DNA from 2 places in the Viridibacillus sp. NPDC096237 genome. Region 2 is predicted to be linked to the other one. Evidence: a T-box and tRNA genes for the amino acid it is inferred to sense, from the RefSeq annotation. Region 2 holds a T-box; the other holds one or more tRNA genes.

Region 1 (3,382 bases), on a different contig from region 2:
GTGCCTCTTTACTATACTTTGGCCAATAATACATTAACCATCGCTTATGTGTTTCCGCAGCACGCTGAGCTACAGCACTATCAGCTCGACCAGTTTGCATTGCTTGTTTTAATAAATTCATCACTTCTTTCTCTAATGCTTGCACTTCTTCATATTGCTGTTCAGTCATATGCTTCACTTTTTTATTTGAAGCATCAACAGTAGTATCTCCATAATTTCGGCGTATCTCTCGGCCATATTGTTTTTCATTATCCATAATCATCTTTTCCTTTAAACCTTCAAATTTTTCTTCATTTGACATTTGAATTCCTCCACTCATTGCATTGATCGTTTTAGTTACTGTTGTAATCATGACATTCAATTGTTGGCGTTTCTCTATTAATGCTTTGTAATGCTCCATTAAAGCGTTCTTATAGTCAAAGTCCTCGGCAGTTACCATCTCTTTTATTACTTCTAATTTAAAACCTAATTCACGATAAAATAAAATCTGCTGTAACATATCAATCTCTTCTTGACCATATATACGATAGCCTGAAGAATTTACACGAGCAGGCTTTAGTAATCCAATATCATCATAATAACGCAAAGTTCTAGTACTAACTCCAGACAGCTGAGCAAGTTTTTGAATCGTCATTTCCATCTCAATTCACCCCCATGTCTTTACTATATAGCTTGGCGTAACGTTAAGGTCAACAGTTATTAAATAAAAAAATCTAAGTATCAGCAAACAGCGATTACTTAGACTTAATGTGTGAAGTTTTTCATTTTGTAAATTTACTGCTTTTTTCTTGGCTCAACATCCAATGTTGGAGCGACTAAAAAATCACACTATCCGATATGAATCCCGATTTCTTTAAATTTACTGGATAATAAAATTTTTGCTCGAAATCGCTCAAAGCTTTTAAAGCCGAACGTATTTCGTTTTAGTACTTTCGTACGGTTATTAATACCTTCTAAAAAGCCGTTTGAATATGGATACGCAAAGCTATTTAGAATTTCAGGTTGCCAATTTTTGAGTGTTTTAATAGCTCACGTTAACTCAGGAATATTGGCATCTTCTACTTCTTTGTAAAATTCATAAAGGGCTTCCTTGGTCTTGCTTATCCAAACAGGGCCATTTTCTTTAGCTTGATCAAACCATGGACAAAAGCGTTCTTTTAATTCATGAGCTCTCTTGAGTTCTCGAGACATAACAGTATATTTCTTTAAATACCAAGCCATTTGTTCATTCAGTTTACTCTCTCTTTTATAAAAAACATAACGCATTCTTATACATTTTTTTCAATCATAAGCATGCCATTCCTTTTGAATGCGGCGGCGAACGGCATCCATGCCCCAGTAGATATAGCGACAATAATGGAATCGATCGGCAATAATTATAGGGTGATTTAACGCTTTTTGAACGGTTGCCTTGAAAGATGGATTCATATCCATGACGACAATTTGGTAAAATATCAATTGGTTCATGTGTTTCCCCATTCGCAATAATTGCCTACTAATCTTACTTCTAAACAAAAAAACCTTTAGAATCATATTTGATTCTAAAGGTTTTTTAAAGTATGACCCCTACGGGATTCGAACCCGTGTTACCGCCGTGAAAGGGCGGTGTCTTAACCGCTTGACCAAGGGGCCTATATGGCGGAGAAGGAGGGATTTGAACCCTCGCGCCGCTTACGCGACCTACACCCTTAGCAGGGGCGCCTCTTCAGCCACTTGAGTACTTCCCCATATATGGCTCCGAAGGTAGGACTCGAACCTACGACCGTCCGGTTAACAGCCGGATGCTCTACCACTGAGCTACTTCGGAAAAATTTTAATGGTGGGCCTAAATGGACTCGAACCATCGACCTCACGCTTATCAGGCGTGCGCTCTAACCAGCTGAGCTATAGGCCCATAAAATTGGAGCGGGTGAAGAGAATCGAACTCTCGACAACAGCTTGGAAGGCTGTGGTTTTACCACTAAACTACACCCGCATCATGGTGGGTCAGGACGGAATCGAACCGCCGACACTTAGAGCTTCAATCTAATGCTCTACCAACTGAGCTACTGACCCATGATGATTAATACAATATTTTTTTAAAAAATGGCGGTCCGGACGGGACTCGAACCCGCGACCTCCTGCGTGACAGGCAGGCATTCTAACCAACTGAACTACCGGACCATTTGGTTGCGGGGACAGGATTTGAACCTGTGACCTTCGGGTTATGAGCCCGACGAGCTACCGAACTGCTCCACCCCGCGATAATGATATTATAAAATTATTTTTTAAAAATGGAGGAGGAAGAGGGATTCGAACCCCCGCGCGGTATGACCCGCCTGTCGGTTTTCAAGACCGATCCCTTCAGCCAGACTTGGGTATTCCTCCAAAAAAATATGATGTTGTGTAGATGGTGGACCTTGCAGGACTCGAACCTGCGACCGGACGGTTATGAGCCGTCTGCTCTAACCAACTGAGCTAAAGGTCCTTTAGTTTGGTTAGTATGGCGGCAGAGGGGATCGAACCCCCGACCTCACGGGTATGAACCGTACGCTCTAGCCAGCTGAGCTACGCCGCCATGATGATATTAAATTGATTGATTGTAATAATAAATTGGTGGAGCCTAGCGGGATCGAACCGCTGACCTCCTGCGTGCAAGGCAGGCGCTCTCCCAGCTGAGCTAAGGCCCCATAGGGTTAAAAGTATTAATGGTCGGGAAGACAGGATTCGAACCTGCGACCCCTTGGTCCCAAACCAAGTGCTCTACCAAGCTGAGCTACTTCCCGTTATTGGCGCGCCCGGCAGAAGTCGAATCCACAACCTTCTGATCCGTAGTCAGACGCTCTATCCAATTGAGCTACGGGCGCATATATTATTACTTATATTATATTAAAATAAATGGTGCCGAGGACCGGAATCGAACCGGTACGGTAGTCACCTACCGCAGGATTTTAAGTCCTGTGCGTCTGCCAGTTCCGCCACCCCGGCATATTTTGGAGCGGAAGACGAGGTTCGAACTCGCGACCCCCACCTTGGCAAGGTGGTGTTCTACCACTGAACTACTTCCGCAATATGCTGATAAACTTAAATATTATGGTGCGGGTGAAGGGAGTCGAACCCCCACGCCTTGCGGCGCTAGATCCTAAGTCTAGTGCGTCTGCCAGTTCCGCCACACCCGCATATAATTTTTTAAAAAATGGTGAGCCATGTAGGATTCGAACCTACGACCCTCTGATTAAAAGTCAGATGCTCTACCAACTGAGCTAATGGCTCATATAAAATGATGAATGGTGCCGGCGAAAGGAGTCGAACCCTCGACCTACTGATTACAAGTCAGTTGCTCTACCAACTGAGCTACACCGGCATAGTTTATTAAAAATGGTGGAGGATGACGGGATCGAAC
Region 2 (3,382 bases):
AAAGATTGCTGTTACAGGGGCAATTAACGAAACGGGAGACGTATTAACCATAGGTATTTTAAAAGAAAAAATGCAAATTGCTGAAAAATCCGGTTTTTCATTGATGATCATTCCAAGTGCAAATAGAAAAGAAGCTTTGGAAATTCAGCAGAAACAAAATTTAAACATACAAATTCTTGATGTGTCACATGTAGATGAAGCAGCTCGACTGATTAATGAATTGAACGATAAAACTAATGAGCAAAATAAATAAGGCATTCTGCATTGCTGCTTATAAACAATACAGGATGCCTTGTGTGTATCTATAATAAAGTATTAGAGAAAGTTTCGTCTTGATTAGCAAGACGGATCTATAAAACTAATTCAAATGATACATCTTAGTTTCTTTTATGAAATCATGCTACTTATGGTTGAATGTCTAATAAAATCCAGTTTTTCATTGGCAAAACTACTATCAAAATTAATACGATTATTATCCAAATTACTGTATTTCTTGTTAATCCATTATCACCTCTATAGTTATTTGCGCAATTTTTGCTGTATTTGATGCTATACGGAGATTAAATAATAATGTTCTAGAGCAAACAGAAGAAATTAAAAAAATAGGTGACGAGCTAAAAGAACATCGTAAACGGCTGTAGCACAAATTTTAATTACGTATATGCGAAGTTTCCTTCTTTATCTTATTTACTTTGAATACCCAATACTAACTTAAGGGAGTTTCGCTTCTTTTTCATCTTCTTTAAACCTTCCTTTGAATCTAGGATTACTACCGTTTTAAATAACCAAATTCGAAGATAAACCGATTTAAAAATAATTGGTCCTATTATACCTCGTTCCTCAAATTCAGAACCGCCCTCTAATTCTGTCTCTATCCTAACAATCCACGTGTTGCCAATTCCTATTTCAATAAATTTCATTTTTGATCACCGCTTCACTTTTGTTAATCACTTAATGTAAATTAGTATTATTCGTCTTACTATCGAGAAAAAATAGATTGGTAAAAATGATAGTAACCTATCAAAACTCAAACCTGAATACATAAAATTACAAATACTCATAAAAATAGATTTATTTCCCTTTAATTATACGAAATGAATGATTTCTGCAATAAAAACACATGTGAATAATCTTTCGCAAATGCTTATGTATCAATGGTTTTCAAGTGTTTATTCGCGGATTTTAGTTGCTGTGAGCGTTCATGAAAAATAGATTTGTGTATCTTTGTGTTCTAAAACGTTATAATGTAACCCACTTTTTCTATTATTCGCTATTTTATTTATAGATTCTTTTGAATTTATAATATACTTTTTACATTACACTATTTTCAGTTATCACATTCAACAAAACTTTCATTTTTGAATAATTAAATTTCACTATTCTCTATCTACATTATCTTAATTCTAATTGTCCAGGTTTCTACAACAATAAACTAGTAACATCCCTCCCCTTCTTTAATGATTTGACAATTTTTTTCAGTTCTGTTACGATAATTTCCAATAAAAGCATACAAATTCGTTGATGAGAAAGAGTAACATTACATCTTATTCCCTAGAGAGCTGACAGATAGGTGCAAGTCAGTGTTTAAGAGTAATGTGAATATCCTCTCTGAGAAGATTGACTGAAGATTTAGTAGGTCTCTCCGGGTGTCCGCCGTTAAAAGGAACACGTATGATTGTACGTTGCTGAGTGCTATTGAGCGGTTTTCAATAGAATTAGGGTGGTATCGCGGTTAACCCCGTCCCTTACTTGGGACGGGGTTTTTTGTATGTTTTTAAATAATTTTTGTATTGGAGCGATATCAATGTATTCAAATGAAAGTAAAGAAAATACAGTACAGCGTGAACTACGCATTCGTAACCTCTGGATAGAGCAAAATACTTTCCAAGCTTCTGTTGACGCAAGAGATGGACGCACACCGTTTGTTTTTTATGAAGGACCACCAACAGCAAACGGACTTCCCCATGTAGGGCACGCATTTGGTAGAACGATTAAAGACGTTGTCGCACGTTATAAAACGATGCAAGGATTCCAGGTAGAAAGAAAAGCTGGATGGGATACTCACGGTCTTCCTGTAGAACTTGGTGTTGAAAAGCAACTGGGCATTTCAGGTAAACAAGAAATTGAACGTTATGGTATAGAGCCATTTATCAACAAGTGTAAGGAAAGTGTTTTCACTTACGAGAAGAAATGGCGTTCATTTACAGAAGAATTAGGTTATTGGGTTGATATGGATGATCCTTATATGACATTAAGCAATGACTATATCGAAAGTGTATGGCACATCTTGAGTAAAGTGCATAAAGACAAATTGTTATATAAAGGCCATCGTGTTTCACCTTACTGCCCTAGCTGTCAAACATCATTAAGTTCACATGAAGTCGCACAAGGGTATAAAGATGTTAAAGATTTATCTGCTACAGTGAAATTTAAATTAGCTGATAAAGAAAATGAAGTCTTCCTCGGTTGGACGACAACACCTTGGACTTTACCTGCTAACGTAGCACTTGCAATGAATCCAGAGTTAACTTATGTAAGAGTTCAAAAAGAAGAAGAAATCTTCATTGTTGCTAAATCGTTAGTTGAAAAAGTATTAGGTGGAGGTGTTGAAGTTCTAAGTGAGCATAAAGGACATGAATTTGAAGGCGTAAGGTATTTGCCTCCATTCAATTATGCAACTGTCGTAAAAGGACATATCGTTGTCTTAGCTGATTATGTAACAGAGAGCAGTGGTACGGGTATCGTTCATATCGCACCGGCTTACGGTGAAGATGACTATAAAACTATTCAACAAAATGGCTTATCTTTTGTGAATCTTGTTGACTTGCAAGGTCGTTACACAGCTGAGGTAGTTGATCTTGAAGGAAAATTTGTAAAAGACTGTGATGTAGATATTATTAAAATGCTTTCTGAAAAAGGTCTGCTATTTAGCAAAGAAAAGTATGAGCATAGTTACCCACACTGCTGGCGTTGCGATTCACCGCTTCTTTACTATGCGACAGATAGCTGGTTTATCAATATGTCGTCACTTAAAGAGCAAATGCTTGTGAACAACGAAACAGTCACTTGGTATCCTGAGCATATTAAAAACGGGCGTTTCGGAAAATTCCTTGAAAATCTAGTCGATTGGAATATTAGTCGAAACCGCTACTGGGGTACTCCATTAAATGTATGGATCTGTGATGATTGTGGCAATGAAGTTGCTCCTGGCAGTATAAAGGAATTAAAAGAAATTGCTACAACCAATTTGGACGATGGTATAGAGCTTCATAAGCCTTTTATTGATGATGTTCAATGCGTTTGCCCTAAATGTCATGGACAGATGGAAAGAACGCCAGAGGTTATTGACGTATGGTTTGACAGTGGTTCAATGCCGTTTGCG

What was found. A T-box is a leader RNA that pairs with one kind of tRNA and senses whether it is charged. The one in region 2 lies ahead of ileS (isoleucine--tRNA ligase), so its partner is inferred to be a tRNA-Ile.
Region 1: it has a tRNA-Ile gene. The T-box ahead of ileS (isoleucine--tRNA ligase) is inferred to sense a tRNA for this amino acid. The anticodon was not compared.

What each region holds. Positions count from the first base shown of each region.
Region 1 is NZ_JBNNTI010000048.1:22,620-26,001, forward strand. It holds gene ACQKMD_RS18790 (MerR family transcriptional regulator) at 1-640, opposite strand, end outside; partial or broken gene ACQKMD_RS18795 (ISL3 family transposase) at 829-1,446, opposite strand; tRNA gene ACQKMD_RS18800 (tRNA-Glu) at 1,561-1,632, opposite strand; tRNA gene ACQKMD_RS18805 (tRNA-Ser) at 1,637-1,727, opposite strand; tRNA gene ACQKMD_RS18810 (tRNA-Asn) at 1,733-1,807, opposite strand; tRNA gene ACQKMD_RS18815 (tRNA-Ile) at 1,818-1,894, opposite strand; tRNA gene ACQKMD_RS18820 (tRNA-Gly) at 1,902-1,975, opposite strand; tRNA gene ACQKMD_RS18825 (tRNA-Phe) at 1,980-2,055, opposite strand; tRNA gene ACQKMD_RS18830 (tRNA-Asp) at 2,087-2,163, opposite strand; tRNA gene ACQKMD_RS18835 (tRNA-Met) at 2,167-2,243, opposite strand; tRNA gene ACQKMD_RS18840 (tRNA-Ser) at 2,275-2,367, opposite strand; tRNA gene ACQKMD_RS18845 (tRNA-Ile) at 2,391-2,467, opposite strand; tRNA gene ACQKMD_RS18850 (tRNA-Met) at 2,484-2,557, opposite strand; tRNA gene ACQKMD_RS18855 (tRNA-Ala) at 2,594-2,669, opposite strand; tRNA gene ACQKMD_RS18860 (tRNA-Pro) at 2,689-2,765, opposite strand; tRNA gene ACQKMD_RS18865 (tRNA-Arg) at 2,770-2,846, opposite strand; tRNA gene ACQKMD_RS18870 (tRNA-Leu) at 2,879-2,967, opposite strand; tRNA gene ACQKMD_RS18875 (tRNA-Gly) at 2,974-3,048, opposite strand; tRNA gene ACQKMD_RS18880 (tRNA-Leu) at 3,074-3,158, opposite strand; tRNA gene ACQKMD_RS18885 (tRNA-Lys) at 3,177-3,252, opposite strand; tRNA gene ACQKMD_RS18890 (tRNA-Thr) at 3,268-3,343, opposite strand; tRNA gene ACQKMD_RS18895 (tRNA-Val) at 3,359-3,382, opposite strand, start outside.
Region 2 is NZ_JBNNTI010000009.1:41,814-45,195, reverse strand. It holds gene ACQKMD_RS07620 (S16 family serine protease) at 1-253, shown strand, start outside; gene ACQKMD_RS07615 (DUF3977 family protein) at 684-920, opposite strand; T-box leader at 1,510-1,749, shown strand; gene ileS (isoleucine--tRNA ligase) at 1,805-3,382, shown strand, end outside.